Regions from separate parts of the Streptomyces sp. NPDC126497 genome, predicted to be linked through region 1. Evidence: riboswitches for the same ligand, from Rfam matches in the RefSeq annotation. Region 1 holds a riboswitch; the other holds the start of a gene.

Region 1 (15,466 bases):
CCAGGCGGCACCGGCGACGATCAGATAGAGGAGGCCTCGCCCGACGGGCAGGCCGGAGACGGCGTTCGACACGTGTTCTCTCCGCAGATGCGCGCACCCCGCGCGTCGGCGCGGGTGCGGAAGTTCGGGAAGGGATCCCGGGCCGGGGCCGGTCGGGGCCGGGCCTGCGGGATCCGCGGACTCCGTCTGCGGGCAGCACCGTTACGCCCGGCGGCACGCCGGGCGGATGTACCGGAGGGCCCGCCTCAGGCGGCCGGAGGCGGAAGGACGAGTGCGCGTGCGTGCATGATCACCACCCTATGCCGTGGTTCCCGGCGTGGACAGCTCCCGTTCCGGCCCACCGCTCGCCACCGGTTCCCCGAAGCCCTTCGCCGGTGCCGAGGTCTGGGCGATGAAGGCTCCCGCGAGGACGACCAGGCCGCCCGCGATCTGCGGTGCCGACAGACGCTCGCCGAGCAGGACCCAGGCGAGGACGGTGGCGACGACCGCCTCGAGACAGGCCACGACACCCGCGACCTGCGGCGAGAGCCGGCGCACCGAGAGCACGCCGGTGACGTAGGCGACGACCGTGGCGACGAGGACGATCCAGGCCAGCAGCACGGGGGCGGCGACCTGGGTGCCGTTCATCTCCGCGCTGCCGGTGAGCACGGACCAGTCCATGGACCAGGGCCGGGCGACGACGGTGAGGACGGCGGCGCCGGCCAGCAGTCCGTGGGCGATCACCCCGAGCGGGTCGGGGGCCTCCTCGTCGTCGCCGCCCTGGTCGGAGAGGACGAAGTAGCCGACCTGGCAACAGGCCGCGCCGAGCGCGAGCAGCAGGCCGAGGACGTCGAATCCGAGGCCCGCCCACACCTCCACGACGCAGGCGAGTCCGCCCACCGCCAGGACCACGCCGACCGCGGCGGCCCGGGTCACCGGCCGCCGCTGCACGAACCGCACCCAGCCGAGCACCAGCGCGGGCGCCAGGTACTCGACCAGCAGGGCGACCCCGACGGGGATGCGGGAGAGGGCGGCGAAGTAGCAGGCCTGGACGCCGGCCACGGCGAACAGGCCGAACCCGGCGAGCAGCGCGGGCCTGCGGCGCAGGAGTCCCCGGTGGCGCACCGCCAGCGGCAGCATGACGAGCGCCGCGCCCGCCACCCGCAGCCACACGACGTGGAGCGGGTCGAGACCCGCCTCGATCAGCGGCTTGGCCGCGACACCGGAACCACCGAAGGCCAGCGCGGACAGCAGCGCGAGGCCGAGCCCGACACCCCTTCCACGATCGCTCCGGGTACGGACAGAGGTAGGCACCGGCACATGATGACAGGACCCGACAGGAGCGTCACCTCCCATGGCACCTGTCTCACCGACTGGACGGCGACTCGGGCCGGGCGAACAGCCCGACGAGGCCGGTCCGGGCACGCCCGAACGCCTCGACGGCGCGCCCGCGGCCGGCGGCGGGAGGCCGGCGGCGGGAGGCCGGCGGTCCGGGCGTCCCCGGTGGGAAGCGTCCCGGCGCCCCACGGGAAGCGGGCGCCCCGGCCCGGGATCCCCTCCCCACGAAGGGGATCAGGGCGTCTCACGCCGAGCGGGTACCGGCCGTCCGCGTCGGGCCGCGGGAGGTGTGCCCCGAAGGCCTGCGGCTTCGCCCGGCCCTTACCGTCGGGGCATGCGGATTCGAATCGTCGACGCCTTCACCGACCGGCCCTTCGCCGGCAACCCCGCCGGAGTACTGCTGCTGGACGCCTTCCCGGACGATCCCTGGCTGCAGAACGTCGCCCTGGAGGTCAATCACGCCGAGACGGCCTTCGCGCACCCGCTCCCCGCGGGCGGCGAGGCCGACTGGGCACTGCGCTGGTTCACGCCCGCCACCGAGGTCGCGATGTGCGGCCACGCGACGCTGGCCGCCGCGCACGTCCTGCACACCACCGGCGCACACCGGGGCCCGGTGCGGTTCGCCACCCGCAGCGGCGTCCTGGTCGCCACGCCCGGCGAGGACGGCACCATCACCCTGGACTTCCCCACCGCCCCGCTGACCGTGGCCGACGTTCCCGAGGGCCTCGCCGAGGCGCTGGGCGCCCGGCCGCTCACGGCGTTCGACACCGGGCCGGACGTCGGGGACCTGCTCGTCGAGGTCGCCGACGAGCGGACCGTCCACGCCCTGCGACCCGACCTCAAGGCCCTGGCCGCCCACTCCGAGCGCGGCGTCATCGCCACCGCCCGCGCCGAGAACCCCGCCCTGGGCTACGACTTCGTCTCCCGCTGCTTCTTCCCCAACGTCGGCATCGACGAGGACCCGGTCACCGGCAGCGCGCACACCGCCCTGGCCCCGTACTGGTCGGAGCGTCTCGGCCGCCCCGGCCTCACCGGCCTGCAGGCCTCACCGCGCTCCGGCCGCGTCCGCACCGAGGTGCGCGGCGGGCGCACCCTGCTGAACGGGCGGGCCGTGACGGTCATCGAGGGCGACCTGCTGGTCTGAACCCGGTACGGCGAAAGGGGCGTGCGGTACGGCCGTACGTCCCTTCGCCGCGGTCTCACGCCGTCGGCAGCCAGTCCACCCTGCCGGCCAGCAGGGCGTATCCCACGAACGCCCCGACGTCGAGCAGCGTGTGCGCGACCACCAGCGGCCCGACCCGGCCCCAGCGCCGGTAGAGGTACACGAAGACCACCCCCATCACCATGTTCCCGATGAAGCCGCCGATGCCCTGGTACAGGTGGTACGAGCCGCGCAGCACCGAACTGCCCAGCAGCGCCGCGCCCGGGGACCAGCCCAGCTGATCGAGCCGGCGCAGCAGATAGCCGACCACGACGACCTCTTCGAGGACCGAGTTCTGCAGCGCCGAGAGGATCAGGACGGGATGCTTCCACCACACCTCGGGCAGCGCCTCGGGCACCACGGTCAGGTTGAAGCCGAGGCCGCGTGCGGCCAGGTAGAAGGCGATGCCGCTGCTGCCGATGACCGCCGCGACCGCCGCTCCGCGGCCGAGGTCGGACCAGGGACGGGTGCCGTCGAAGCCCAGGGTGCGCAGCCCCGCGCCCTCGCGCAGCAGGAGGTGCGCGACCAGCGCGACGGGGACGAGCGCCGTGGCGATCCCGAAGAGCTGCCAGGCGAGGTCCAGCCAGGGGCGGCCCGGCGCGGCCGAGGCGTTGAGGGTGGCCGCCTGGTCCTTCAGGCCGCCCGGTTCGGTGACCGAACCGACGAAACTGATCAGGGCCGACACCCCGCTCGCGCCGAGCGACAGCGCGAGCACGAGCAGTGTCTCGTCACGGAGCGTCGTCCGCGAGGGCCTTCGCTCACGATACGCATCGGCCCCCGGGCCCGCCTCCGCCTGCACACCTGCCTCCACATCACCGATCGGTCCGATCAGTATGAAGGGCGGCGGCCGTGCGCCCGGCCGCGGGTCAGCCCGTGGGAACCGGTTCCGGCAGTCCCACCGGCCAGGTGTGCACGGGCTCCCCCTGCGCCGTCAGCTCCCGGTAGCGACGGGTGGTGGCGGCCAGCGCGGCCTCGCGGCCGAGCCCCAGCTCCAGGGCCCGGTGGAAGGTCGCGGCCTGCCAGGTCGCACCGTTCATCCGGCGCCGGCACCGCTCCTCGATCACGCCGAGGTACCGGTCGCGGTCGGCGGGCTCGATCCCCCAGGCGTCCAGCCCGGCCGCGGCGAGCGGCAGCAGTTCGTCGCGCACCAGGGTGACCGCGTCCACCTCGCCCAGACCGCCGAGGCGTCCGCGCCGGGGCCAGGTGAGGCGGGCGTCGATGCCGTGCCTGCAGGCGGCGTCGAAGTTGGCGGCCGCCGTCTCGAAGGGCAGCCGGGTCCACACCGGCCGGCTGTCCTCGGCGAGGGCGCGGACCATCCCGTAGTAGAAGGCCGCGTTGGCGATGACGTCGGTGACGGTGGGGCCGGCGGGCAGCACGCGGTTCTCCACGCGCAGGTGGGGGACGCCGTCGGCGATGTCGTAGACGGGGCGGTTCCAGCGGTAGACGGTGCCGTTGTGCAGGACGAGCTCGGCGAGGCTGGGTACGCCGCCCCGGTCCAGCACCTCGAGCGGGTCCTCGTCGTCGCAGAGGGGCAGCAGGGCCGGGTAGTAGCGCAGGTTCTCCTCGAAGAGGTCGAAGGCCGACGTCACCCACCGCTCCCCGAACCAGGTGCGCGGCCGTACCCCCTGGGCCTGGAGTTCGGGCGGGCGGGTGTCGGTGGACTGCTGGAACAGCGGGGGCCGGGACTCGCGCCACAGTTCGCGGCCGAACAGGAACGGCGAGTTGGCGCCGACGGCGATCTGGGCGGCGGCGACGGCCTGGGCCGCGTTCCACACTCCGGCGAAGCGCTCCGGGGTGACCTGCAGGTGCAACTGCACCGAGGTGCAGGCGGCCTCGGGGGCGATGGACTTGGACGTGCAGCTGAGGCGCTCCACGCCGTCGATGTCGAGGGTGAAGTCCTCGCCGCGCGCGGCCACGATCTGCTCGTTGAGCAATGCGTAGCGGTCGACGTCGGAAAGGTTCGAGGAGACCAGGTCGTCCCGGTCCAGCGTCGGCAGGATGCCGATCATCACGATGCCCGCGTCCACCTCACCGGCTTTACGGTCGGCATATGCGAGCGAGGCGCGCAGTTCCTCGTCGAGCCGGTCGAATACCCGCCCGCCCAATCGGTGGGGCGCGATGTTCACTTCCAGATTGAACATGGCGAGCTCTGTTTGGAAGTCCCGGCTGGCGATCCGTTCGAGGACTTGCGCATTCAACATTCTCGGCATGCCGTCGCTGCCCGCGAGATTCAACTCGATCTCCAGCCCCATGAGATTCTTGGGGCGGTCGAACCGCTTCTCCGCCAGGAGCCGCTCCAAGCCCGTCAGACAGCTGCGGAGCTTCTCGCGGTAGCGCTGGCGATCGGACAGGTCGAACCGACCTGCCGCGACCTTCTCCCCCATCGGAGCGTCCTTCCTTGCACGGGCGGACCGAAGATCGTCCGCCGGGGTCCCGGTCCACAGGCAAGGATGCCCCGTGGATGCGATCGATAACGCCCCGGACGGCGTCGGCGACCGCTAGTCTGACCGATGTGACCAGTGGCACATTCACGGGGCATGGCACAGAAGGAGTCTTGCGTGCCGGTTGCGAACTCGTGAAAACGCCGACGTGAATTGGCCGACCACTTCACGGCCATTTTTCGAGGTCATCGACGCATGCCCGGTCTGGAATCGGGATGATTTTCGCGTTTCACCGGCCAGAAGTACCCTTGTTCCGCCGGTCGAAAACAGCTAGAGGAAACTCAGTCCGAACACGCGTCGTATAAACTTCGCGCACAAGGCAGAAGGTTGGCGCCCACGGTTCGAGTGATCCAGCCGAGAGGCGGCGTGCGGCAGTCCTCGCCCCCGTCTCCCGGCCTCGGCCCCCCCGGCCCCTGCCTCCCTGACCTTCGCGAGCTGACAGTGCCGTCCGCCCCGCCACGCCCCGCCCTCACGCCCCTGTGCCTTCGAATGAGAGGCGACCCACCATGCCGCTGCATGTTCCCCCGGCTCCCGCGCCCGCCCTGCGCTCCGTCCTGACCGCGCTCTCCTCGCCGACCGCGGTCAGAGAGGCCCGAACTCCCTCCCTGGTCATCGCCCAGGGCCCCGCCTCGCCCGAGCTGCCCCTGCCCGTGCACGTCCTGGAGCGGACCACCGCCGACGGCGGGACGACGACCCGGCTGGCCGGGTGGCGTTTCCTGATCCGCATCGGCGACCGCACGCCGGCCGCCGCGGACACCGTGCTCACCGCCGACGGCTGGACGTTCTCCCGCTTCTTCGAAGGTCCCTACATCGCCTCCACCGAGCTCGCGCTGCGCCAGGCCGAGGCCATGACACAGCCGTACCAGCCGCGGCTCCTCTCGGTGCCGAGTCTCTACATGCTGACGCTCTGGCTGCACGGCGACACCACCGCGGACGGGGGCGCCGGCCACCCGGCCGCCACCGACCTGCTCGTTCCGCTCGCCCCGGCGCCGCCCGGCATCGCGGCCCACCGCCCGCACCGGTTCGCCGACCTGCTCCCGGTCCTGACGCACCGGGTGGCCCCGACCCGCCTGCTCGGCTCACCCGCCTGAGAAGCCACCGCGTACCCCGCCGCCCGGCGCTCCCGACGCGGCGGGGTACACGCCGTCCCGGGAGGACTAGCCCGCTTCGGCCATGGCGAACCACCCGAAGGGACAGTGCGGTCGAGGTGAACCGTCCGCGCGGGCGGCGCGTCCTCAACCGGTGAGGAGCGGTGCCGCGAAATGCCTGCGGATCGTCGTCCGTGGGACAACACTGGTTTCCGACCGACTTATCACAACGGGGGGCGGCCATGAACGAAGCTTCACGCCGCGGAACTGAAACGACAGCCGACTCACAGGTCACCACGGAGCGAGAGATCCCACCCATGTGCCAGCACCAGCCACCGTGTCCCTCAGCCGACTCCGCCGACCGGGAATCCGCCCGTCTCGTGGCGCACCACCCGGAACAGGGCTGGAGCCTGCTGTGCAACGGTGTCGTGTTCTTCGAGGACACCGGTGAACTCCTGCCCGACGGCAGGGTCATCGCCCCTCAGCGCCCCCGGGGCGCCAGCCTGACCACCGCCTGAGCACGGCCGGGCGGCACGGTCCGCCCGGGGCGACGAGGGGCCGGACGCGGAACCTCCTGCGCCCGGCCCCCGACGCGCGTCCGGAGACGGTCACCCACCGTGATCCGGCACATGAACGAGGTGACCGGCCCGCCCCACGGCAGCGGCTCGCCCCGCAGCGCCTTCCCACGGACGCCCGTGCTCCGGAAGACCCCTGGAGGTTTCGCGGGCCTCCGTTGCGGAGGTGGGGCACGTGGCGGCACACGGGGCCGACGGCGGGGGCAGGGTCACCATCACGGAGATCGCCCGGCGGGCCGGGGTCGCCGTGCTGGTCGTCCGGGCGAGCACGGCGGCTCCCGCCGAACGGCGCCGGCGCACCGCGGGCGTGGCGGAACTCCGGCACCGCCTATCGTGACCGGCATGCAGTCCTACACCATCGGCCAGGCAGCGAGGCTGCTCGGAGTGAGCCCGGACACCGCCCGCCGCTGGGCGGACGCGGGGCGCATCACCACCCACCGCGACGCCGGCGGACGGCGGCTCGTCGACGGACGGGACCTGGCGGCGTTCTCCGTCGAACTCGCCCGGGCCGGCGCCGTCGAGGAGGGCACCCCGTACACCTCCGCCCGCAACGCCTTCCCCGGCATCGTCACCGCGATCAAGCTGGGTGATGTCGCCGCCCAGGTCGAGATCCAGGCAGGTCCGCACCGCCTCGTCTCGCTGCTCACCCGGGAGGCCGTCGAGGAACTGGGGCTGGAGGTCGGTGTGGAGGCCACGGCCCGCGTGAAGTCGACGAACGTCCACATCGACCGCGCCTGACGGGAGCGACGCCCTCTCGGGTGAACGCGTGCGCCCCGCGCCGCTTCCCCTCGCCCGTGCGACGGGACGGGGGGTGACGACCCCACGGATGCGTCGGCACATGCGGAAGGGCTCCTGGGGACCGGTGGTCCCCAGGAGCCCTTCGGCGTGTGTCAGTCCTCGTACGCGTCCAGCGGCGGGCAGGAGCAGACCAGGTTGCGGTCGCCGTAGGCCTGGTCGATGCGGCGCACCGGCGGCCAGTACTTGTCGGCGGCGTTCACCCCGGCCGGGAAGACGGCCTCCGTGCGGCCGTACGCGTGGTCCCACTCCCCGCCGAGCACGGCGGCGGTGTGCGGGGCGTTGCGGAGCGGGTTGTCGTCCGCGGGCCACTCGCCGGAGCCGACCTTCTCGATCTCCGCACGGATCGCGATCATCGCCTCGCAGAACCGGTCGAGCTCGGTCAGGTCCTCGGACTCGGTGGGCTCGATCATGAGCGTGCCGGCCACCGGGAAGGACATCGTCGGCGCGTGGAAGCCGTAGTCGATCAGCCGCTTGGCCACGTCGTCGACGCTGACGCCGGTCGCCTTGGTCAGCGGGCGCAGGTCGATGATGCACTCGTGCGCGACCAGGCCTCCGGGACCGGTGTAGAGCACCGGGTAGTGCGGCTCGAGGCGCTTGGCGATGTAGTTGGCGCTGAGCACGGCCACCTGCGTGGCCCGCTTCAGGCCCTCGCCGCCCATGAGCCGGACGTACGCCCACGAGATCGGCAGGATGCCCGCCGAACCCCACGGCGCCGCCGAGATGGGCCCCACGCCCGTCTCCGGGCCGGCCTCCGGCTGGAGCGGGTGGTTCGGCAGGTACGGCGCCAGGTGCGCCCGTACGCCGACCGGGCCGACACCGGGACCGCCGCCGCCGTGCGGGATGCAGAAGGTCTTGTGCAGGTTCAGGTGCGAGACGTCGCCGCCGAAGTGGCCCGGCTTGGCCAGACCCACCAGCGCGTTGAGGTTGGCGCCGTCCACGTACACCTGGCCGCCGGCCTCGTGCACCTCGGCGCAGATGTCGGCGACGTGCTCCTCGAACACGCCGTGCGTCGAGGGGTAGGTGATCATCAGCACGGACAGCTCGTCACGGTACTGCTCGATCTTGGCGCGCAGGTCGGCCACGTCGATCTCGCCGTCGTCGGACGTCTTGACGACGACGACCTTCATCCCGGCCATCACGGCGCTGGCGGCGTTGGTGCCGTGCGCGGAGGACGGGATCAGGCAGACGGTGCGCTGCTCGTCGCCGTTGGCCCGGTGGTAGCCGCGCACGGCGAGCAGACCGGCCAGCTCGCCCTGGGAGCCGGCGTTGGGCTGGAGGGAGACCTTGTCGTAGCCGGTGACCTCGGCGAGGCGTTCCTCCAGCTCCCGGATGAGCGTGAGGTAGCCCTGCGCCTGCTCGGCGGGCACGAAGGGGTGCAGCTGCCCGAACTCGGGCCAGGTGACCGGCTCCATCTCGGTGGTCGCGTTGAGCTTCATGGTGCAGGAGCCCAGCGGGATCATGCCGCGGTCCAGCGCGTAGTCACGGTCGGAGAGCCGGCGCAGGTAGCGCAGCATCGCGGTCTCGGAGCGGTGCTGCTGGAAGACGGGGTGGGTGAGGTACTCGTCGTCGCGCAGCAGGGCGTCCGGCAGGGCGTCCCGCGCCGCCGCGTCCAGGGTCTCGACGTCGCCCTCGACGCCGAAGGCGCTCCACACGGCGGCCAGCTGTGACCGGGTGGTGGTCTCGTCGCAGGCGATCGAGACGTGGTCGGCGTCGACGAGTCGCAGGTTGACGCCGTTGTCGCGGGCGGCGGCGACGGCCTCGGCGGCCCGCCCGGGAACACGCACGGTCAGCGTGTCGAAGTAGGAGCCGTGCACGATCTCGGCCCCGCCGGACCGCAGTCCCTCGGCGAGGACGGTGGCGTAGCGGTGGGCGCGCCGGGCGATCAGGCGCAGCCCCTCCGGGCCGTGGTAGACGGCGTACATCCCCGCCATGACGGCGAGCAGCACCTGGGCGGTGCAGATGTTGCTGGTGGCCTTCTCCCGGCGGATGTGCTGCTCACGGGTCTGCAGGGCCAGACGGTAGGCCTTGTGCCCGTCGGCGTCGACGGAGACGCCGACGAGCCGCCCGGGCAGGCTGCGCGCCATCTTCTCCTGCACGGCCATGTAGCCGGCGTGCGGCCCGCCGAAGCCCATCGGCACGCCGAAGCGCTGCGTGGTGCCGACCGCGATGTCCGCGCCCAGCTCACCGGGCGACTTCAGCAGGGTGAGGGCGAGCAGGTCGGCGGCGACGGTGACGAGCGCGCCGAGCGCGTGCGCCTGGTCGATGACCGGCTTGATGTCGCGGACGGCACCGGAGGCGCCCGGGTACTGGATCAGTACGCCGTTGATCTCGCGCTCGGCGAGGTCCGCGGGGATGCCGTCGCTCAGGTCGGCGACGACGACCTCGACGCCGGTGGGCTCGGCGCGGGTCTCGATCACGGCGATCGTCTGCGGCAGGGCGTCCGCGTCGACCAGGAACAGGCCCTTCTTGTTCCTGCCCATGCGCCGCGACAGCGCCATCGCCTCGGCGGCGGCGGTGCCCTCGTCGAGCAGCGAGGCACCGGAGGTCGGCAGTCCGGTGAGCTCGGCGACCACGGTCTGGAAGTTCAGCAGCGCCTCGAGCCGCCCCTGGGAGATCTCCGGCTGGTACGGGGTGTAGGCCGTGTACCAGGCGGGGTTCTCCATCACGTTGCGCAGGATCACGGGCGGGGTGAAGGTGCCGTAGTACCCGAGCCCGATCATGGAGCCGAGCACCTCGTTGCGGTCGGCCAGCGCGCGCAGCTCGGCCAGCACCTCGGCCTCGCTCCGGGCACCCGGCAGGTCCAGCGCGTCGGCGTTCTTGATCACGTCCGGCACCGCGGCGGCCGTCAGCTCGTCCAGCGAGCCGTAACCGACCTGGGCGAGCATCTTGGCCCGGGCCTCGTGGTCGGGTCCGATGTGGCGCTGTTCGAAGGGGATTCCCTGTTCGAGCTCGGAGAGCGGAGTGCGAGGGGCGGTCATTGAGGAGGCCTCCTGGTCCGACGACCTTCGAGGGGCACCACGGCGCGGGTGCCCGGACGGCCTCCCCCTCTGTCATCTCAACCTGAGAGCTTCACCGGATCGCCCGGAGGCGTCCGGCTTTCACCGTCGGTGAGAGCGGAAGCCGTCGACACCCGCCCTGCTTTCCAGAGTGACCTCGTCCGTGCGGTACGTGTGCCTGAGAGATTCCGGGGAGGATTTGCTCCTTCGGCGCCTCCGATGGTGCCTGGAGGACTCTCCCGCGCGGGGTCAGCAGCCGTTTGCCAGCGTACCAGCGAGCACCACACCGGGATGTTCGAGTGGCCGCCCGGTCGATTGTGCCGTTCTGTAGTGCTTACGGATGAGTTTGCGACCTATGGAGGGCCCGTGCAGACCGACATCGATCCGCGCCATCTGATCGGCCGCAAGGCGTTCGACCGCAACGGAAACCGGATCGGCACGATCGACGAGGTCTACCTCGACGACGCCACCGGCGTGCCGGAGTGGGCGGCCATACGCACCGGCCTGTTCAGCAGGGACGCCTTCGTCCCCCTGGAGCCCAGCGTCCTCGTCGACGGAGCCCTCCACGTCCCCTTCGAGCGCGCCCTCATCAAGGACGCCCCCGACTTCGGCGTGGGCCGCCACCTCTCCCCCGAACAGGAACTCCAGCTCTACCACCACTACGGTCTGGACGTCGCCGCCCCGCCTCCCCTCGCGGACCGCGACTTCGGCAAACTCGCCGGCAACGACAAGCCCGCCTGATCCGCCCCGCCCACCGGCCCGGCGCCGGCCGCCGCGCCCTCGTCCTCCCCGGGCCTCCGGGGCACCAGCGGCAGTGGCTGTGCCGGCTCCAGGGCCGGGTCCTCGACGCGGAAGGTCTTCACCCGGCCGGGCTCCGAGCCGGGTGTCTCGAAGCGCACGGTGACCCGGCCCAGTCCGCTGCCCTGCACCCAGCCGTGCCCGTAACCGGCGTGCCGTACGTCGTGCCCCGCCGGCCAGCGCCGCTCGGCGGGCGTCTCCCGCTCCGGCGCGGGCCCGGTCCCGCTCTCCTCGGGCGGGAGGTCCTCCGGCGGGCCCGCGGCCTGCGCGAACAGGTCCTCCTGCGTGAAGTCGGCCAGGCCGCTCACCCCGACGCCCAGCAACCGCACCCCGCCCGTCGTGTCGACCGAGTCCAGCAGCCGCGCGGCCGCCTCCCGCACCACCGCCGGATCGTCCGTGGGCCCCCGCAGGGTCTCGGACCGGGTGAGGGTCGAGAAGTCGTACCGGCGCACCTTCAGCACGATGGTCCGCCCCGACAGACCCGCCGCCCGTAGTCTGCGCACACACCGGTCCGCGAGCCGCCGCACCTCCGTACCGACCCGTGTCCGGTCGTGGATGTCCACGTCGTACGTGTCCTCCACCGACACCGACTTGGCCTCCCGCTCGGCCACCACGGGCCGCTCGTCCCGGGCCAGCGCCATCGCGAACAGCGCCTGTCCGTGGGCCTTGCCCAGCAGTCGCACGAGCTCGTCCTCCCCCGCGTCGGCGAGCTCGCCGACCGTGTGGATCCCCGCGCGCCGCAGGTGGTCCCCGGTCGCCGGCCCGACGCCGGGCAGGGTCCGGACCGGCAGCGGATCCAGCAACGCCCGCTCCGTACCCGGCTCGATCAGCACCAGTCCGTCGGGTTTCGCCCGCTCCGACGCGATCTTCGCCAGCATTTTGGAAGCGGCCAGCCCCACCGACCCGGTGAGCCCCGTGACCGCCCGTATGTCCGCGCGCAGCTTCGCCCCCGCCAGACGCGCCGACCGCTCGTCCCGGGCGGCGCCGCCCGCCTCCAGATCCACGAACGCCTCGTCCAGGCTCAGCGGCTCCACCAGTGGCGACAAGGAGCGCAGCAGCCCCATCACCTGCTCGCTGATCGACCGGTAGAGGGCGAACCGCGGCACCAGGTACGCGGCGTTCGGCGCGAGCCGCCGGGCCTGCGCCATGGGCATCGCCGAGTGGACGCCGAAGACCCGGGCCTCGTACGAGGCGGTGGCCACCACGCCCCGCGGCCCGAGCCCGCCCACGACGACCGCCTTCCCGCGCAGGCTCGGCTTGGACGCCTGCTCCACCGAGGCGAAGAAGGCGTCCATGTCGAGATGCAGGATCGTGGGCGCGGATCTCACCTGTCCGATGCTGCCCTACGCCACTGACAACGGTCGCTTCCGGGTGGCCTCAGACGGCCTTGTTCCGCCGCCGCGCCAGCTCGTCCATCGGATTGTGCCCGAGCAGGGTCTCCCCGGTGTCGACGCGCTCCCCGTGCAGCTGCGACAGCGCGCTCTCGACGTCCCGCCAGACCACGCCCACGGCGATGCCGAAGACACCCTGGCCGCCCTGGAGCAGGGCGTGGACCTCGTCGGGCGAGGTGCACTCGTAGACCGTTGCCCCGTCACTCATCAGCGTCATGCGCTCCAGGTCGCTGAAGCCGCGCTCACGCAGGTGCTGTACCGCGGTGCGGATGTTCTGCAGGGACACACCCGTGTCCAGGAACCGCTTGACGATCTTCAGCACGACGACGTCGCGGAAGCTGTACAGCCGCTGCGTGCCCGACCCGTGCGCCGGCCGCACGCTCGGCTCGACCAGACCCGTGCGGGCCCAGTAGTCGAGCTGCCGGTAGGTGATGCCGGCGGCGGCGCAGGCCGTGGGCCCCCGGTAGCCGATCCGCTCGGACGCCATGGACGCCGCCCCTCCGCCGCCCGGTACGGCCGTCGGTCGCTGCGGAGCGTGGTCGGCCGCGCCGCCGTGCGCGGGATGGCCTCCGCTCGGGCGGAGCCGGGAGCTCTGGGAAGGGTACGGCCCGCCCGCCCCGAAACCGCGTCCGGGGGCACCCCCAGCCGTACCGTCGCCGCTGCTTCTCACGCCGACCTCCGTCCTTGACCTGCCTCCTCGAAGGTAGGCAGTCACCAAGGGTGCGTCAACGATCGCCACACTCGGCACGCCGAGTGATAATCACCCTAAGAGTGGTTTCCCGTACCTCGCAGTGGGGAAAGGCTAGCCGAATGCCCCCGGCGCCGGTCCCGGCGGCCGACCGGGGTGGCGGCGAGCGGCCGCCCTCACTGGTTGCTGGTTCCGAAGTCCTCCGGCGAGATCTGGTCGAGGAACTCGCGGAACTTCTCCACCTCGTCCTCCTGCTCGTCCGGGATGGCGATCCCTGCGTCGTCGAGCACCGTGTCACTGCCGTAGATCGGCGTTCCCGTCCGCAGGGCCAGCGCTATGGCGTCGGATGGGCGGGCACTCACCTCGACACCGCTGGCGAACACCAGTTCCGCGTAGAAGACGCCCTCGCGCAGATCGGTGATGCGCACTTCCGTGAGCTCCTGGCCGACGGCTTCCAGCACGTCCTTGAACAGGTCGTGGGTCAGCGGCCGTGCGGGTGCCATGCCCTGCTGGGCGAAGGCGATGGCCGTCGCCTCCCCCGGTCCGATCCAAATGGGGAGGTAGCGGTCGCCGCCCACTTCACGCAACAGCACGATCGGTTGGTTGGAGGGCATCTCGACCCGGACACCTACGACATCGAGCTCGTTCACACAGCAACCCTAGGCCGTGCCCGGGATGTTTGGGTAGTCGGGCAGGAAACGGGTGGCCGATCCGGCCCCCGCTCCGCTCCGCGTCAGGGCAGCCGTACCCCGAGCGCCGCCTGCACCAGCGCCGCGTGCAGCTTCACCGTGAGCGCCGCCAGCTCCTTCGTGCGTGCCTGGGCGTGGGCCCTGGTCTGCGGGTTGCGGTGGCGCTTCAGCGGGGCCACGACCTGGTCCACCAGGCCGGCCTCGCGGTCGGCGGCGGCCTTCATCGCCCTCAGATGGCGCGGTTCGATCCCGAACCGCCCCAACTCGGTGATGAGTCCCGCGACGGTGACCGCCTCGGCGTCGTACATCCCGTCCTCGACCGGGGCGAGCAGCCCGTACGACTCCCACTCGACGAGCATCCGCTCGTCGATGCCGGCGGTCGCCAGCAGTCGCCCGCGCCCGATGCGCGCCGCCGCGGGCCCCTCCGCGGCGGCCTCCGGGCCGCCGCCCTCCCCGTCACGCGAACGGCCCAGCACCGGCAGCTGGGCGGCCTCGCCGCGCTCCATGGCCTCCAGGTGTTCACGGATCACCTTGAGCGGCAGGTAGTGGTCGCGCTGCATACGCAGCACATGACCGAGACGCTCGACGTCCCCGGCACTGAACTTGCGGTACCCCGACGGGGTCCGCTGCGGCTCGATCAGCCCCTCCGACTCCAGGAAGCGGATCTTGGAGATGGTGACCTCGGGGAACTCCTCGCGCAGCACGCCCAGCACCGCGCCGATGCTCATCAGTCCGGTGTCCGCGGCGGCGGCGCCGTTGCCGGCACCGCCGCTCGGTGTCTGAACCATGAACCTTCCCTGGGGTCCCCCGGACTGATCCGGGGAGGTCAGTAGCCCCGCTGGCTCGCGTAGAAGACCAGCCGGTACTTGCCGATCTGCACCTCGTCGCCGTTGGACAGGGCGACCTGGTCGATTCGCTCCCGGTTGACGTACGTGCCGTTCAGGCTGCCCACGTCGGCCACCGTGAAGGAGCCGTCCGGGCCGCGCCGGAACTCCACGTGCCGACGGGAGACCGTCACGTCGTCCAGGAAGATGTCGCTCTGCGGGTGACGCCCGGCCGTGGTCAGGTCGCCGTCCAGCAGGAAGCGGCTGCCCGAGTTCGGCCCGCGGCGCACGACCAGGAGGGCGGAACCCACCGGCAGCGCGTCGACGGCCGCCTGCGCCTCGGGAGAGAGCGCCGGCACCTGCGTCTGGCCGGTGGCCTCGGCGTCGTAGGCCTCCAGACCGGAGATCGAGATCGTGGACGTCGTCTCGGAAGGACGCTCCGGGGTGACCCCGGGCCTGAGCGGCGCCCCGCAGTTGGAGCAGAAGCGGCTGTTCTCCGCGTTGCGGTTGCCGCACCTCGTACACACCAGGGCCGACATGGACGGATCCTCCTGCCGCGGCTGCCCCCCAGGGGCGTGGGACGCGTACGGGTCGGAAGACCCTCCACCCGCACCCGGGGCCGACGGCTGCCCGAAACCTATGCCGCTCGACTGCGCAGGG
Region 2 (15,466 bases), on a different contig from region 1:
AGGTCACCGACGTCTCGGACCACACCGTCGCGCGGAACGCGGACCGCGAACTCGGCGCCTGGGCCAACTACACGATGGCCGCCGTCCTGGGCGGCTTCGCCGCCGTCGCCGCCGTCAACACCCTGGTGATGACGGTCCTGGAACGCCGCCGCGAACTGACCGTGCTCCGCCTCGTCGGCTCCACCCGCCGCCAGGTGCTGCGCATGCTCGGCTGGGAGAGCCTGCTGGTGTCGGTGGCGGGCGTGGCCCTGGGCACGGCCATCGCCATGATCACGCTGACCCCGATGGTGCGCGGTCTGACGGGCGAGTCCCCCCACGTGCCCCCGCTGCTCTACGGCTCCTTCGCGGCCGCCGGCGTCGGCCTGGCACTGCTCGCGGTCACCCTGCCGGCGCGAGCGGCGCTGCGCCGCAGGCCGTAGCGCGTCCGCAGGAAGCGGGAGCCGGCACCGCACCGGCTCCCCCCACCCACCCGGCAACGAAGAAAGGGACGTTCATGACCGCAACCCAGGCTCCTTCGGTGGTGGCCCGCGGGAAGGCCGCCGTCGGGGCTCTCGGTCTCCTGGCACTCTCCACCGGTGCCCTGGAGTCGGTGGTGACGCCGACGCTCCCGCTCCTGCAACGCGAGCTGGACATGAGTCCGGCCGAAGGGGCGTTGCTGAGCATCGTGCTCCTCGTCACCGGCGCGCTCGTCACACCGCTGGCAGGCAGGTTCGGCGACCGCTACGGCGGGAAACGGGTCCTGGTCCGGCTGATGGCGGTGGTCTGCGCCGGGGGCCTGGTGTCCGCCCTGGCGCCGAACCTGCCCGTGCTGCTGCTCGGCCAGGTACTGCAGGGGGCGATGGTGGGCGCGCTGCCCCTGTCGTTCGTCGTGGTGCGCGCGCACCTCCCCGCGGGAGAGTCCAAGGTGGCCATCGGGACGGTCGGCGGACTGTTCGTCGGGGGCGGGATGGTGGGCATGCTGTCGGCCGGACCCGTGGCGGAACAGCTCTCCCGGCACTGGATGTTCGCGCTGCCGACGATCGCGGTCGCCGGGGCCACCCTGCTGGTGAACCGGCTGATGCCGGACGACCCACCGGGCCGGCCGGGCGACGCCGGGACCGACTGGCCCGGCCTGCTCCTGCTGAGCGGGACGCTGGTCACGCTCATGCTCACCCTCGCACTGGCGCCCGGCCTCGCCTCGCAGCCGCTCGTGCTCTGCGCCCTAGTCGTGATCCTGGCCGCCTTCGTCACCGGCTGGGTGGCCGTCGAACGGCGCGCGGCCGCGCCGATGATCGACCTGCGCATGCTGGCACGGCCCGCGATGTGGAAGCCGTGCGTGCTGACGTTCGTGATCTGCGCCGGTACCTCGATGGCGGTCTACCTCGTTCCGCAGCTGTTCGACGAGACCGGCGACGGGTACGGATTCGGGGCCGGCGCCACCGAGATCGGCTTCTACCTGCTGCCCGGCGCCGTGGCCGCGTCACTGGCCGGGCCGCTCGGCGGGATCGGGGACCGGCGTTTCGGCTCGCGTGCCGTGGTCACCGCCGGAGTCGTCCTCATGGCCGCCTCCCTGCTCACCCTGGCGGCCGTACACACCGAGGTCTGGCACCTCGTCGTCGGCAAGGCGCTGATCGCGCTGGCCAACGGCCTGTGCGTCACGGCGATGATGACCAGCACCGCCACCTCCGTCGACCGGGGCGACACCGGCATCGCCACCGGCCTGATCCTGGTGACGCGCGTGCTCGGCTACGCCGTGGGCGGGCAGCTCGGTGGTGCGCTCCTCACCGCCGGAACCCCTCCCGGGTCGGACGTCGCGGCCGAATCGGCCTACGTCACCGGCTTCGTCCTGGCCGGGGCCGTCACGGCGTCGGCCCTGCTCGTCACCCGCACCCTGCGCAAAGGAGTCAACGGATGAACCGCACCGATCGACCGAGGGGCGCCCGTACCGTGCCGAGGCGCGAGGTCCTGATATCGGGGGCCGGCATCGCCGGTCCCGCCCTGGCGTTCTGGCTGAACCGCCACGGATACGCGGTCACGGTGGTCGAGAGGGCGCCCACGCCCCGCGGCGGCGGTTACCCCGTCGACGTGCGCGGCACCGCACTGGACGTCGTCCGCAGGATGGGGATCCTGCCGCGGCTGCGGGACGCGCACATCGACCTGCGCCGGCTGACCTTCCTCGAGGGCGACGGCGGCGAAGTGGCCTCGCTCCACCCGCACCACGTCACCGGCGGTGTCACCGGGCGGGACCTGGAGGTGCGGCGCGGTGATCTGGCCGACGCCCTGTACGCGGCGGTCCGCGACGACGTGGAGTTCCTGTTCGACGACTCCGTCGCCGCCCTCGAGCAGTCCGGCCACGGGGTCGACGTCACCTTCCGCGGGGGCGGCGGGCGCACGTTCGACATGGTGTTCGGCGCGGACGGTCTGCACTCCTCCACCCGGGAGGCGCTGTTCGGCCCCGAGGAGCGGTTCCACCACTACCTCGGCCACTGCTTCGCCGTGTTCACCATGCCCAACACCCTCGGCCTCTCCCACGAGACCGTGATGTGGAACGCCCCGGGCAGGGCCGCGGCGCTCTACGCCGTGGGGGACGACGGCGACGTGCACGCCTTCCTGGACTTCGCCCGCCGGGAACCACCGCGGGACGCGTTCCGCGACCCGGAGGCCCAACGGGACCTGCTCGCCTCGGTCTTCGCCGACGCGGGATGGGAGGTGCCGGGCATGCTGGCCGCCCTGCGCGACGCGGACGACCTGTTCTTCGACGCGGTCGGCCAGATCCGTATGCCCCGCTGGTCCAGCGGCCGGGCCGCGCTGGTGGGCGACGCCGCGTACGCGCCCTCGTTCCTCACCGGACAGGGCACCAGCCTCGCCCTCGTCGGCGCCTACATGCTCGCCGGTTCCCTGGCCCACCGGGACCACGCCACGGGCTTCGCCGCCTACGAACACGACACCCGCCCGTTCGTGACCCTCAACCAGGAGCTGGTCGGCAAGGGCGGCGCCACCCTCTTCCCGACCACCCCCCGGGCCCTGGAGGAACGGAACGACAGGCTGCGCGGGCTCACCGCCCTCCCCTCCGCCGGGGGACGACCGGCCCACTCGGCCCTCACCCTGCCCGAATTCACGCCCAGGACGTAGGACGCGAGCCCGGGCGTGCGCGCCGATCGCGCGGCGGCCGCCGGACGGAGGCGGCCGGCCCTCGCCGGGGCCGGCCGCCTCCGTCCGGCCAGGACGGCCGGCGACGTCGTCAGCACTCGATGATGTTCACCGCCAGCCCGCCCCGGGCCGTCTCCTTGTACTTGACCGACATGTCCGCGCCGGTCTCCTTCATCGTCTTGATGACCTTGTCCAGGGACACCTTGTGCGAGCCGTCGCCGCGCATCGCCATCCGGGCCGCCGTGACCGCCTTGACCGCGGCCATGCCGTTGCGCTCGATGCACGGGATCTGCACCAGACCGCCGACGGGGTCGCAGGTCAGGCCGAGGTTGTGCTCCATGCCGATCTCGGCCGCGTTCTCCACCTGCTCGGGGGAGCCGCCCAGCACCTCCGCGAGGGCGCCCGCCGCCATCGAGCAGGCGGAGCCGACCTCGCCCTGGCAGCCGACCTCGGCGCCGGAGATGGAGGCGTTCTCCTTGAAGAGCATGCCGATGGCGCCGGCCGCCAGCAGGAAGCGGACCACGCCCTCCTCGTCGGCGCCGGGGACGAAGTTCATGTAGTAGTGCAGGACGGCCGGGATGATGCCCGCCGCGCCGTTGGTGGGCGCCGTGACGACCCGGCCGCCGGCCGCGTTCTCCTCGTTCACGGCCATGGCGTACAGGGTGATCCATTCCATGGCGAGCGCCTGCGGGTCGCCCTCGGAGCGCAGCTTGCGCGCGGTGTTCGCGGCACGGCGCCGCACCTTCAGCCCGCCCGGCAGGATGCCCTCGCGGGACATGCCGCGCTCCACGCAGGCCCGCATCACGCGCCAGATCTCCAGCAGGCCCTCGCGGATCTCCTCCTCGCTCCGCCAGGCGCGCTCGTTCTCCAGCATCAGCGCGGAGATGGACAGCCCGGTCTCCCGGGTGAGGCGCAGCAGCTCGTCGCCGGTGCGGAAGGGGTACTTCAGGACCGTGTCGTCCAGCACGATGCGGTCCGCGCCCACCGCGTCCTCGTCGACGACGAAACCACCGCCGACCGAGTAGTACGTCTTGGTCAGCAGCTCCGCGCCGGAGGCGTCGTACGCCCACAGGGTCATGCCGTTGGCGTGGTAGGGGAGCGTCCTGCGGCGGTGCAGCACCAGGTCGTCGTCGAAGGAGAACGCGATCTCGTGCTCGCCGAGCAGCCGGATCCGGCCCCCCTCCCTGATCTTCTCCACCCGCTCGTCGGCCGACTCCACGTCCACCGTGCGCGGCGAGTCGCCCTCCAGGCCCAGCAGCACCGCCTTGGGCGTGCCGTGGCCGTGGCCGGTGGCGCCCAGGGAACCGTAGAGCTCCGCCCGGACCGAGGCGACCGAGTCCAGCAGGTCCTCGTTGCGCAGCCGCCGGACGAACATGCGGGCCGCCCGCATCGGGCCGACCGTGTGCGAGCTGGACGGGCCGATGCCGATCGAGAACAGATCGAAGACCGAGATGGCCACGGGAGGGCTCCTAAGAATTCGGCGGACGACGCTGTCCGCCGGGGGGATGGTTCACGGAAGGAAGAGGAAACGTTCATGCGGGTGCATGGTGCGGGGCACCGCGCCCACTGACCCAGTGTGCGCGATGCCCCTGACGTCCGTACGGACCAAAGCGTACGGAATTACCGCAGACCGGGGTAGAGCGGGTGCTTGGCGGCGAGCGCCGTGACCCGGGCCCGGAGTGCCTCCGCGTCGAAGGACGGCTTCAGCGCCTCGGCGATCACGTCCGCGACCTCGGTGAAGTCCTCGGCCGTGAAGCCGCGGGTGGCCAGCGCGGGCGTACCGATGCGCAGGCCCGAGGTGACCATCGGCGGACGCGGGTCGTTCGGGATCGCGTTGCGGTTGACCGTGATGCCGACCTCGTGCAGCCGGTCCTCGGCCTGCTGTCCGTCCAGCTCGGAGGCGCGCAGGTCGACCAGGACCAGGTGCACGTCGGTGCCGCCGGACAGCACGTCCACGCCCACGGCCTTGACGTCGTCCTGGACCAGGCGCTCGGCCAGGATGCGGGCGCCCTCCAGGGTGCGGCGCTGGCGCTCCTTGAACTCCTCGGAGGCGCACACCTTGAACGCGACCGCCTTGGCGGCGACCACGTGCTCCAGCGGGCCGCCCTGCTGGCCGGGGAAGACCGCGGAGTTGATCTTCTTGGCCAGCTCGGCCGTGGAGAGGATCACCCCGCCGCGCGGACCGCCGAGGGTCTTGTGGGTGGTGGTCGTCACCACGTGGGCGTGCGGCACCGGGTTCGGGTGCAGGCCCGCGGCGACCAGGCCGGCGAAGTGCGCCATGTCGACCATCAGGTACGCGCCGACCTCGTCCGCGATCCGGCGGAACGCGGCGAAGTCCAGCTGACGCGGGTACGCCGACCAGCCGGCCACGATCAGCTTCGGCTTGCTCTCCTTGGCCAGACGCTCGACCTCGGCCATGTCGACGACGCCGGTGTCGTCCACGTGGTACGCGACCACGTCGTAGAGCTTGCCGGAGAAGTTGATCTTCATGCCGTGGGTCAGGTGCCCGCCGTGCGCGAGGTTCAGGCCCATGATCGTGTCACCGGGCTTGAGCAGCGCGAACATCGCGGCGGCGTTGGCCTGCGCGCCGGAGTGCGGCTGCACGTTGGCGTGCTCGGCGCCGAAGAGCTCCTTGACCCGGTCGATGGCGATCTGCTCGATCACGTCGACGTGCTCGCAGCCGCCGTAGTAGCGGCGGCCGGGGTAGCCCTCGGCGTACTTGTTGGTGAGGACCGAGCCCTGGGCCTCCATGACCGCGACCGGGGCGAAGTTCTCCGAGGCGATCATCTCGAGGGTGGACTGCTGGCGGTGCAGCTCGGCGTCGACCGCGGCGGCCACCGCCGGGTCGAGCTCGTGCAGGGGCGTGTTCAGAACGGACATGCGGCTACAGGCTCCTCAGCCGGCGATCTCGGCGTCGTACTCGGCGGCGGTCAGCAGGTCGGCCGGCTCGTCGGTGACCCGCACCTTGAACAGCCAGCCGCCCTCGAAGGGGGCCGAGTTCACCAGCGACGGGTCGTTCACCACGTCCTCGTTGATCTCGGTGATCTCGCCGCTGACCGGGGAGTACAGGTCGCTGACCGACTTGGTGGACTCCAGCTCGCCGCAGGTCTCGCCCGCGGTCACGCTGTCACCGACCTCGGGGAGCTGGACGAAGACCACGTCGCCGAGCGCGTTGGCCGCGTGCTCCGTGATGCCGACCGTCGACACGCCGTCCTCGGCGGCCGACAGCCACTCGTGCTCCTTGCTGTAACGCAGCTGCTGGGGGTTGCTCATGGCCTGAATTCTCCTGTACGCGGGGGACTGCTGATGACGGTGGGGACTGTGTGCACCGCGGTGAGCAGGCACGACGTGCTCACCTCAGAAGGGGGAGCCGTCCGACGACGGTGTCACTTCCGGCGCTTGTAGAACGGCAGCGCCACGACCTGGTACGGCTCGTGGCTGCCGCGGATGTCCACGCCGACGCCCTCGGTGCCCGGCGCCGCGTGCGCGGCGTCGACGTACGCCATCGCGATCGGCTTGCCCAGCGTGGGGGAGGGGGCGCCGGAGGTGACCTCGCCGACCACCTCGCCGCCGGCCACCACCGCGTACCCGGCGCGGGGCACCCGGCGGCCCTCGGCGACCAGGCCCACCAGGACGCGCGGGGGCTCGGAGGCGGCCCGCTCGGCGGCCTCGGCCAGGGCGGCGCGGCCCACGAAGTCGCCCTCCTTCTCGAACTTCACCACCCGGCCGAGACCGGCGTCGAAGGGCGTGAGGGAGGTGCTCAGCTCGTTGCCGTACAGCGGCATGCCCGCCTCCAGGCGCAGCGTGTCCCGGCAGGACAGCCCGCACGGGACCAGCCCGGCGCCCTCGCCCGCCTTGGTCAGCGCCTGCCACAGCTCCACCGCGTGCCCGGGCTCCACGAACAGCTCGAAGCCGTCCTCACCGGTGTAGCCGGTACGGGCGATGAGCGCGGGGACGCCGGCGACCGTGCCGGGCAGGCCGGCGTAGTACTTCAGACCGTCCAGGTCGGCGTCGGTGAGCGAGGCGAGGATCCCCTGCGACTCGGGGCCCTGCACGGCGAGCAGCGCGTAGGCGTCGCGGTCGTCGCGGACCTCGGCGTCGAAGCCGGCCGAGCGCTCCCGCAGGGCGTCCAGGACCACCTGGGCGTTGGAGGCGTTGGCGACCACCAGGTACGCGGTGTCGTCCAGCCGGTAGACGATCAGGTCGTCCAGGATGCCGCCGTCCTCGCGGCAGATCATGGTGTAGCGGGCGCGGCCCGGCTTGACGCCCCCGATGTCGCCCACCAGGGCGTGGTCGAGGAGGGCGGCGGCCCGGGGGCCGGTGACGGTGATCTCGCCCATGTGGGAGAGGTCGAACAGGCCGGCCTTCGTGCGGACGGCGTTGTGCTCGTCGCGCTCGGAGCCGTAGCGCAGCGGCATGTCCCAGCCGGCGAAGTCGGTCATCGTCGCGCCGAGCGAACGGTGCAGGGCGTCGAGCGCGGTCCGACGGGGTTCGGTACTGCTCATCGGTCGGTCTCCCAGGGCGATGGGGGTCCCCCCGCGCGAGTTCGTTCGAGCGCGGGGAAGGCGAGGACGTTCCTCCCCATCTGTCATCGGAACCTGAGAGGTTCGCCACGACGCCCACGCAGGGGACGGTCCTGGCTTGCACCTTGGGTGGAGCCGCCGGAGCACCGCTGGATGCCCCGGGACGGCCCGCTTTTCAGATGTGCCTCGCCCGCGCGGTAACGGGGCCTGAGAGATTCAAGGGAGGGACTTGCTCCTTCGGCGCCCCGGCGGCAAACGGTGCCGGGGACTCTCCCGCGCGGATTCAAACGGCCGGTATGCAGTTGGCGCGCACATCATTGCACGCATCACGGGGAGGCGGCAGGGGGACCCTTCCCAGGGGGGTGCACGGGGCGTGCGGGTGCCGTCACGGGGAGCTGTGACGAGCCTGTTCCAGGAAACGGACGGAAACGAGAGGCGCCGGCATTACTTTCTTTTTACACTCGGCGGGGATCGGTACTCGTACCTGGCCCCAGGGGAGGACGATCTCGGTGAACAGGACCACGGCGTGCGCCACCACCACGGGCGTCGCGCTGCCCCCGCAGCCGGCCGCGCCGGCCCGGCGGGCCCGCGGCGCGCTCCCGGCGCCCGTCGTCCGCGACCTGCGCGCACGGGCCGGCCGCAGCCCGCGCGCCCTGCTCTTCGGGCCCCGGGACCTCGTCGCGGTCACCGGGCTCCCCGGCAGCGGCAAGTCCACGCTGATGCGCCGCGCGGTGCACGGCGTGCGCGTCGACTCCCAGGACACCCGCGACCGCTGGGACGCCCGCATGCCGCGCCTCCTGCCGTACGCGGTCTACCGCCCGCTGGTCCGGCTCGCCCACTACGCCGGGCTGCGCCGCGCCCTGCGCTCCGGCGGTCCGGTCGTCGTGCACGACTGCGGTACGCAGGCCTGGGTGCGCCGCTGGCTGGCCCGCGAGGCACGCCGCCGGGGCGCGAGCCTGCACCTGCTGCTGCTCGACGTCACCCCGCAGCAGGCCCTGGCCGGTCAGCGGGAACGCGGGCGCGGCGTCTCCCGGTACGCGTTCCTGCGCCACCGCGCGGCGAGCGAGCGGCTGCTGCGCGCGGTGGAGCGGGGCGCCCTGCCGGCGGGCTGCGGTTCGGCGGTCCTGATCGACCGGGACGCGGCGGACGCGCTGCGCCGGATCGGCTTCACGGGCTGACCGGATAGCCTTTCCAGCCACAGCAGTGGTTCCAGGCAGCAGGCGGTAGGCAGATGGACTTCCCGGCGGACTTCCCGGCACAGGCGCACCCCCATCCGCACGGCGGGTGGCCCGGCAACGAGCTGGAGGAGGTGCTCTCCGCCTCCCTCGGCGTCCCCTCGGCGGGCGGCAGGGTCGTCGAGGTGCTGGGCCGCAGCTTCGTCTGGGTCCCGCTGCCGAACGGCGGCGGTCCGGACAGCGGCCCGCTGGACCTGCCCACCCTGGAGATCGACGGCCAGGCCTACGTCCCCGTCTTCAGCTCCGAGGAACAGTTCCGCCAGGTCGTCGGCCCCCACCTGTCGTACACCGTCGCGCCCGCCGTGGAGTTCGCCCGCGGTCTGCCGCCGCAGGCCGGGATCGCGGTGAACCCCGGCGGCGTGGTCGGCATCCCGCTGCCGCCGCCGGCCGTCGCCGAACTGTGCCGGGCCGGACGCGGCCCGCTGGACGGCCCGGCGTCCGGCGGCCGGGTGCGGCTGTTCGAGCCCGACTGGCAGGACGACCCGCTGGACTTCCTCGCCGCGGCCTCGGCGGAGTTCGACTCCATCGGCGTGGTGACCGCCGCCCGCCGCTGCCTCGCCGCGATCGAGACGGCCGACCCGGTCCTCTTCGTCGGCGTGGAACTCTCCGGCTGGGAGGGCGACGCCCGCGCCCTCCCGCTGGACGCCCTGGGCCGCGCCCTGGGCCGGGCCCCCGCCCCCTGGCCGGTCAACCTCATCGTCCTGGACATCGCCCAGGACCCGGTCGGCGACTGGCTCCGCACCAGGGTCCGTCCCTTCTACCAGCGCGAGCTCTGACCCCCTGGGGGTGCGGGGCCGTACCGGTGTGCGGCTCCGCGGCGCGGGCGCGTCCAACCCCCGGGGCGTGGGGCCGTACCGGTGTGCGGCTCCGCGGCGCGGGCGCGACAAGCCGTGACGGGCCCGCCCCCGCCCAGGCGCCGCGGCCCCGGGCCCTTCCGCACTCGCCGCACGGTGGTCCGCCGCACCGCAGCCCGCCGCGCGGCGTCGGCTTAAGCTAGGTGCGTTGGCTGGCGAGGTACGGAGGGGCGATACAAGTGAGCGCTGGCACCGCGGCGGCCGGGCAGGTCGAGCACATGCTGCGCCAGGTGACGCCCGGGCGTTACGACGCGTACGAGGCGTTGCTGCGCGCTCTGGCGACCCCCTCCTCCGGCCGGGTCTGGATGCTGCTCTGGCACGGCCAGGCCGGCTCCCCGGACGCCCAGTACGGAAGCATGGAGGTCGACGGCTTCGGCTACGTGCCCTGCGTCACCTCCGCCCAGGAACTGTCCGCCAGCGGCTGGAACCGGTCGTACGAGGTGGTCGACGGCCTCGACGTGGCCCGCGCCCTGTATCCCGACCACCACGGGCTCTGGCTCAATCCGCACGCCCCCGGCGGCGGGGTCGGCATCCCCTGGCTGGATCTGCGCCGGATCGCCGGCGGACTGGACCGCCAGCCCGCCGGACCGCTGCGGCTGTCCGAACCGGCCATCGAGATCCCGCAGTTCTACGCCCTCCTCGCGCAGAACGCCCACCGCACCCCGGCCGTCCGCACCCTGCGCCGCGCCTGGGTGCAGCCCGCACTGGGCGCCCCGTACCTCGCCATCGGCCTGGACGTGTACGACACCTCCCCGCCCGCCGTGGACGCCGTCCGCGCGATGATGCGGCAGTCCCTCGGCGCGGTCCCGGACGGACTGCCCGTGTCGACCGTCGCGCTCTCCGACGAGCACGACCCGGTCGCGATGTGGCTGCGCGTCAACTCCCGCCCCTTCTACGACCGCGAGGCCCACGGCGCCGCGGCGTCCCCCGCCGCGGCCTACGGCTACCCGCCCCCGCACCGGGGCTGACCCGGGCCGCTCACCGCACGTGGTGACGCCGCGTCACCGTCCACGGAGCGGACAGGGACGACGGTCCGGGCCGAGCTGTCCGCCCGGACCGTCACGCAGCGTTGGTTTCCCGCCAGATTTTTGGCCATGCGCGTTCCGCGACATCCCGTTGACCACCTGTCACCTGCGGTTTCACCCGTTCTTCACGCCGTCGGGCGTCACCTGGGCGGTTGCAGGGAGGGCGCTTTCATGTCCGGCGGGTTAAATCTTGACGGGGGGACGCCTGAACCGTCCCTTATGTCAACTGTTCAGATCTCAGGTAGGTATCACCGCTATCCGGACTGTTCCTGACCGACTGTGAACGTCTGTAGTGTTCGGCCGGTCAAGATGCATCCACATAGCGGACCCGGAGTGGCCCCAATATGCGCATATTCAAGTCCCGAACCGCTCGGGCGATCACGGCCGCGGTGGCGGTCGGTCTGATCGCCACGGGCTGCTCCAGCGAACGGGACGCTGACAACAAGAGCGACGGCAAGAAGGACACCTTCGTCTTCGCCGGTGCAGGCGACCCCGGCTCCCTGGACCCTGCCCTCGCGAGCGACGGTGAAACCTTCCGCGTGACGCGCCAGGCGTTCGAGGCCCTGCTCGAGCACGAGTCCGGCGGCACCAAGCTGGTCGGCGGCCTCGCCGAGACCTGGTCGAGCAACGACAAGGGCACCGTCTGGACCTTCAACCTCCGCAAGGGCGTGAAGTTCCACGACGGCGAGACGTTCAACGCCGCGGCGGTCTGCGCCAACTACGACCACTGGTTCAACTGGAAGGGCACCTACCAGTCCAGCGCGGTCTCGTACTACTGGCAGACCATCATGGGCGGCTTCGCGAAGAACGAGGACAAGGAGACGCCCGAGGCGAACTACAAGTCCTGCACCGCGAAGGACGAGAACACCGCCGTCATCGAGGTCAAGAAGCCCTCCGCCAACCTCCCCGGCGGCTTCTCCCTCCAGGCCCTGGCGATCCACTCGCCCAAGGCCCTCAAGGAGTACGCGAAGGAGGAGGCGACCGCCAAGGGCGACGCCATCACGTACCCCAAGTACAGCCAGGAGGCCGGCACGGTCGCCGGTACCGGCCCGTACAAGATCACGAAGTGGAACAAGGGCAACAAGGAAGTCAGCCTGACCCGCTTCGACGACTACTGGGGCGAGAAGGCCAAGATCAAGAACCTGGTCTTCCGCACCATCGACACCGAGGAGGGCCGCCGCCAGGCGCTCCAGGCCGGTGACATCGACGGTTACGACCTCGTCGCCCCGGCCGACGTCAAGACCCTCGAGGACCAGGGCTACGTCGTCCCGACCCGTGGCGTCTTCAACCTCTTCTACGTGGGCATGAGCCAGGGCGCCAACAAGGCGCTCAAGAAGAAGGAAGTCCGCCAGGCGATCGCCCAGGCGATCGACAAGGAGAACCTGGTCAAGACCCAGCTGCCCGAGGGCGGCAAGGTCGCCGACCAGTTCATGCCGGACACCATCGCGGGCTACTCCAAGAACGTCACGAAGTACCCGTACGACACCGCCGCGGCGAAGAAGCTCCTCAAGAAGGCCGGTGAGGAGAAGCTCAAGGTCGAGTTCTGCTACCCGACCGAGGTCACCCGCCCGTACATGCCCGCTCCGCAGGACCTGTTCGAGCTGATGAAGGCCGACCTGGAGAAGGCCGGCATCACCGTCACGCCGAAGGCCATGAAGTGGGCCCCGGACTACATCGACGCCACCGAGGCGGGCTCCTGCGACCTGCACATGCTCGGCTGGACCGGTGACTTCAACGACGGCTTCAACTTCATCGGCACCTGGTTCGCCGGGTACGACAAGCAGTGGGGCTTCAAGGACAAGAAGGTCTTCGACGCCGTGAACGCCGGCTCGAAGCTGGGCAAGGCCGACGAGCGCACCGCCGCGTACCAGAAGGCCAACGAGGTCATCATGGACTACCTCCCGGGCGTCCCGGTCTCGTCCTCCCCGCCGGCCATCGCCTTCGCCAAGAACGTGAACCCGCCGAACGTCTCCCCGCTGACCCAGGAAGTCTTCTCCGAGACCTCCTTCAAGTAGGCGAGCAGCGGTAGGAAACCACAACGGGGGGTCCGCCCGGTCGTCGCAACTCGGCGGCCGGGCGGGTCCATTCATGTAAGACATCACGCAAGAAAGGGGCATGCGGGGTGCTGCGTCTCGTCGTACGAAGACTGCTCCAGCTCATACCCACGCTGCTCGGCCTGTCGGTTCTGCTCTTCCTGTGGCTCGACCGTCTGCCCGGTGGACCCGCCTCAGCGATCCTGGGGGAGAAGGCCACCGAGGCCGAAGTGGCGCGCATCAACCGCGCGCTCGGGCTGGACCAGCCCGTCTACGTTCAGTACTGGCGTTTCCTCAAGCGCATCTTCCAGGGTGACCTGGGCACCTCCACCCAGACCGGACAGCCGGTGTGGGACGAGTTCGTCCTGCGCTTCCCCGCGACCGTGGAGCTGTCCCTCCTCGCGATCCTCATCGCCGTGGCCGTCGGCGTCCCGCTCGGTTACTTCGCGGCCCGCAACCGAGGCGGCTGGCTCGACGTCACGTCCGTCTCCGGCTCGCTCGTCGGCATCTGCATCCCGGTCTTCTTCCTGGCTCTGCTCCTGAAGCAGATCTTCGCCGTCAACCTCGGCATCTTCCCCGCCTTCGGGCGCCAGGACACCGGCATCAACGCCACCGACGTGACCGGCTTCGCCGTCCTGGACGGCATCCTCACCGGGGAGTTCGACGCCTCCTGGGACGCGATCATGCACCTGATCCTGCCCTCCGTCGCCCTGGCCTCCATCCCGCTCGCCGTCATCGTGCGCATGACCCGCGCCAGCGTTCTCGAGGTACAGGACGAGGACTACGTCCGCACCGCCGAGGCCAAGGGCCTCAAGCGGAGCGTCATCCGCGGCCGGCACGTGCTGCGCAACGCGATGCTCCCCGTGGTGACCGCGGTCGGCCTGCTCACGGGCTCCCTGCTGTCCGGCGCGGTCCTGACCGAGTCCGTGTTCTCCTTCGGTGGCATCGGCTCCTTCATCCGGACCGCCATCGACGGCCGCGACTACCCCGTGCTCGTCGGTTTCATCATGTTCATCGCGCTGATATACGTCCTGATCAACCTGCTGGTGGACCTCGCGTACAGCCTCATCGACCCGAGAGTGCGGGTGCACTGACATGAGTGTCGCCACCAAGACCGACAAGATCCAGCGCCTCGCGGAACTGGCCGCCACCAAGGAGACCAGCACCGGCGCCAGCCTCTGGCGGGAGGCCTTCCGCCGCCTCAAGCGCAGCAAGATGGCGATCATCGGCGCGGTCGTCATCGCCCTGTTCGTCGTCCTCGCGATCGTCGGGCCCTACATCGCCCCGCACTCCCCGACCGCCCAGACCTGGCGGAACGAGGTCTTCCCCAACCGGGGCGAGTTCGTCGGCGCACGCGGCGAGAACTGGTTCGGGCTCGACCACCTCGGCCGGGACATGTTCTCCCGCATGCTGGTCGGAGCCCGTCAGACGCTGCTCGTCGGCGTCGTCGCCACGCTGATCGGCCTGGTCATCGGCTTCGTGATCGGCGGCCTCGCCGGCGCCTTCGCCACCCTCGGCGGCGACACCGGCAAGCGGATCGACTCCGTCATCATGCGTTTCATCGACATCATGCTGGCGATGCCCTCGCTGCTGCTCGCGGTGTCCATCGCCGCGGTCATGGGGCAATCACTGACCACCGTGATGATCGCCGTCGGTGTCGTCCAGATCCCGGTGTTCGCCCGGCTGCTGCGCGGCTCCATGCTGGCCCAGGGCAGCGCGGAGTACGTGCTCGCCGCCCAGTCCCTCGGTGTGCGCAAGCGGCGCATCGTCCTCTCGCAGATCATCCCCAACTCGCTCAGCCCGGTGATCGTGCAGGCCACGCTCTCCCTGGCCACCGCGATCATCGAGGCGGCCGCCCTGTCCTACCTGGGCCTCGGCAACCCCGACCCGGCCATCCCCGAGTGGGGCGTCATGCTCACCCAGGCACAGCGGTTCTTCGACAACGCGCCGATGATGGCGGTCTACCCCGCCGTCGGCATCATCATCACCGCCCTCGGCTTCACCCTCCTCGGCGAGGCCATGCGGGAAGCCCTCGACCCGAAGCTGAGGGGCTGAACCACCATGTCTCTGCTCAATGTCGACGAACTGACCATCACCTTCGGCGGCCGCGGCCGCAAGGAGTCCCGGGCGGTCGACGGCGTCTCCTTCGAGGTCGACCAGGGCCAGGTCGTGGGCCTGGTCGGCGAGTCCGGCTGCGGAAAGTCCGTCACCTCCCTGGCCCTGATGGGCCTGCTCCCGAGCAAGGGCGTCACCATCGGCGGCCGTGCCGAGTTCGACGGCACGGACCTGTTCACGATGAGCCCTTCCGCCCGCCGCGACCTGCGCGGCAGCGAAATGGCGATGATCTTCCAGGACCCGCTGTCCTCGCTCAACCCGGTCGTGCCGATCGGCGTGCAGGTCACCGAGATCCTGGAGCGCCACCGCGGACTGAAGGGCGAGGCCGCCCGCAAGGAGGCCGCCCACCTGCTGGACCGGGTCGGCATCCCCGACCCGACCCGGCGGCTCAAGGAGTACCCGCACCAGCTCTCCGGCGGTATGCGCCAGCGCGCGCTGATCGCCATGGCGGTGGCCTGCGCCCCGCGCATGCTCATCGCCGACGAGCCCACCACGGCCCTCGACGTGACGATCCAGGCCCAGATCCTGGAACTGCTCAAGGAGCTCGTGGAC

The links. A riboswitch is a leader RNA that binds a small molecule or an ion and turns the genes downstream of it on or off. The one in region 1 is predicted to bind glycine.
Region 2: linked by a shared signal. The riboswitch ahead of gcvT (glycine cleavage system aminomethyltransferase GcvT) and the one ahead of gcvP (aminomethyl-transferring glycine dehydrogenase) in region 1 are both predicted to bind glycine.

The regions. Positions count from the first base shown of each region.
Region 1 is NZ_JBEORT010000084.1:8,393-23,858, forward strand. It holds gene ABTY20_RS27195 (DMT family transporter) at 1-72, opposite strand, end outside; gene ABTY20_RS27200 (EamA family transporter) at 298-1,299, opposite strand; gene ABTY20_RS27205 (PhzF family phenazine biosynthesis protein) at 1,652-2,461, shown strand; gene ABTY20_RS27210 (CPBP family intramembrane glutamic endopeptidase) at 2,517-3,317, opposite strand; gene ABTY20_RS27215 (glutamate-cysteine ligase family protein) at 3,385-4,902, opposite strand; gene ABTY20_RS27220 (hypothetical protein) at 5,466-6,050, shown strand; gene ABTY20_RS27225 (DUF5999 family protein) at 6,365-6,565, shown strand; gene ABTY20_RS27230 (hypothetical protein) at 6,798-6,959, shown strand; gene ABTY20_RS27235 (TOBE domain-containing protein) at 6,965-7,360, shown strand; gene gcvP (aminomethyl-transferring glycine dehydrogenase) at 7,513-10,398, opposite strand; glycine riboswitch at 10,573-10,668, opposite strand; gene ABTY20_RS27245 (PRC-barrel domain-containing protein) at 10,783-11,157, shown strand; gene ABTY20_RS27250 (DNA polymerase IV) at 11,076-12,542, opposite strand; gene ABTY20_RS27255 (MerR family transcriptional regulator) at 12,592-13,275, opposite strand; gene ABTY20_RS27260 (bifunctional nuclease family protein) at 13,470-13,943, opposite strand; gene ftsR (transcriptional regulator FtsR) at 14,027-14,770, opposite strand; gene ABTY20_RS27270 (zinc-ribbon and FHA domain-containing protein) at 14,809-15,466, opposite strand, start outside.
Region 2 is NZ_JBEORT010000027.1:6,045-21,510, reverse strand. It holds gene ABTY20_RS14805 (ABC transporter permease) at 1-419, shown strand, start outside; gene ABTY20_RS14800 (MFS transporter) at 494-1,894, shown strand; gene ABTY20_RS14795 (FAD-dependent monooxygenase) at 1,891-3,111, shown strand; gene ABTY20_RS14790 (L-serine ammonia-lyase) at 3,221-4,588, opposite strand; gene glyA (serine hydroxymethyltransferase) at 4,750-6,009, opposite strand; gene gcvH (glycine cleavage system protein GcvH) at 6,025-6,402, opposite strand; gene gcvT (glycine cleavage system aminomethyltransferase GcvT) at 6,516-7,634, opposite strand; glycine riboswitch at 7,705-7,837, opposite strand; glycine riboswitch at 7,838-7,938, opposite strand; gene ABTY20_RS14770 (AAA family ATPase) at 8,162-8,830, shown strand; gene ABTY20_RS14765 (enhanced serine sensitivity protein SseB) at 8,884-9,663, shown strand; gene ABTY20_RS14760 (enhanced serine sensitivity protein SseB C-terminal domain-containing protein) at 9,921-10,709, shown strand; gene ABTY20_RS14755 (ABC transporter substrate-binding protein) at 11,111-12,781, shown strand; gene ABTY20_RS14750 (ABC transporter permease) at 12,889-13,893, shown strand; gene ABTY20_RS14745 (ABC transporter permease) at 13,895-14,854, shown strand; gene ABTY20_RS14740 (ABC transporter ATP-binding protein) at 14,861-15,466, shown strand, end outside.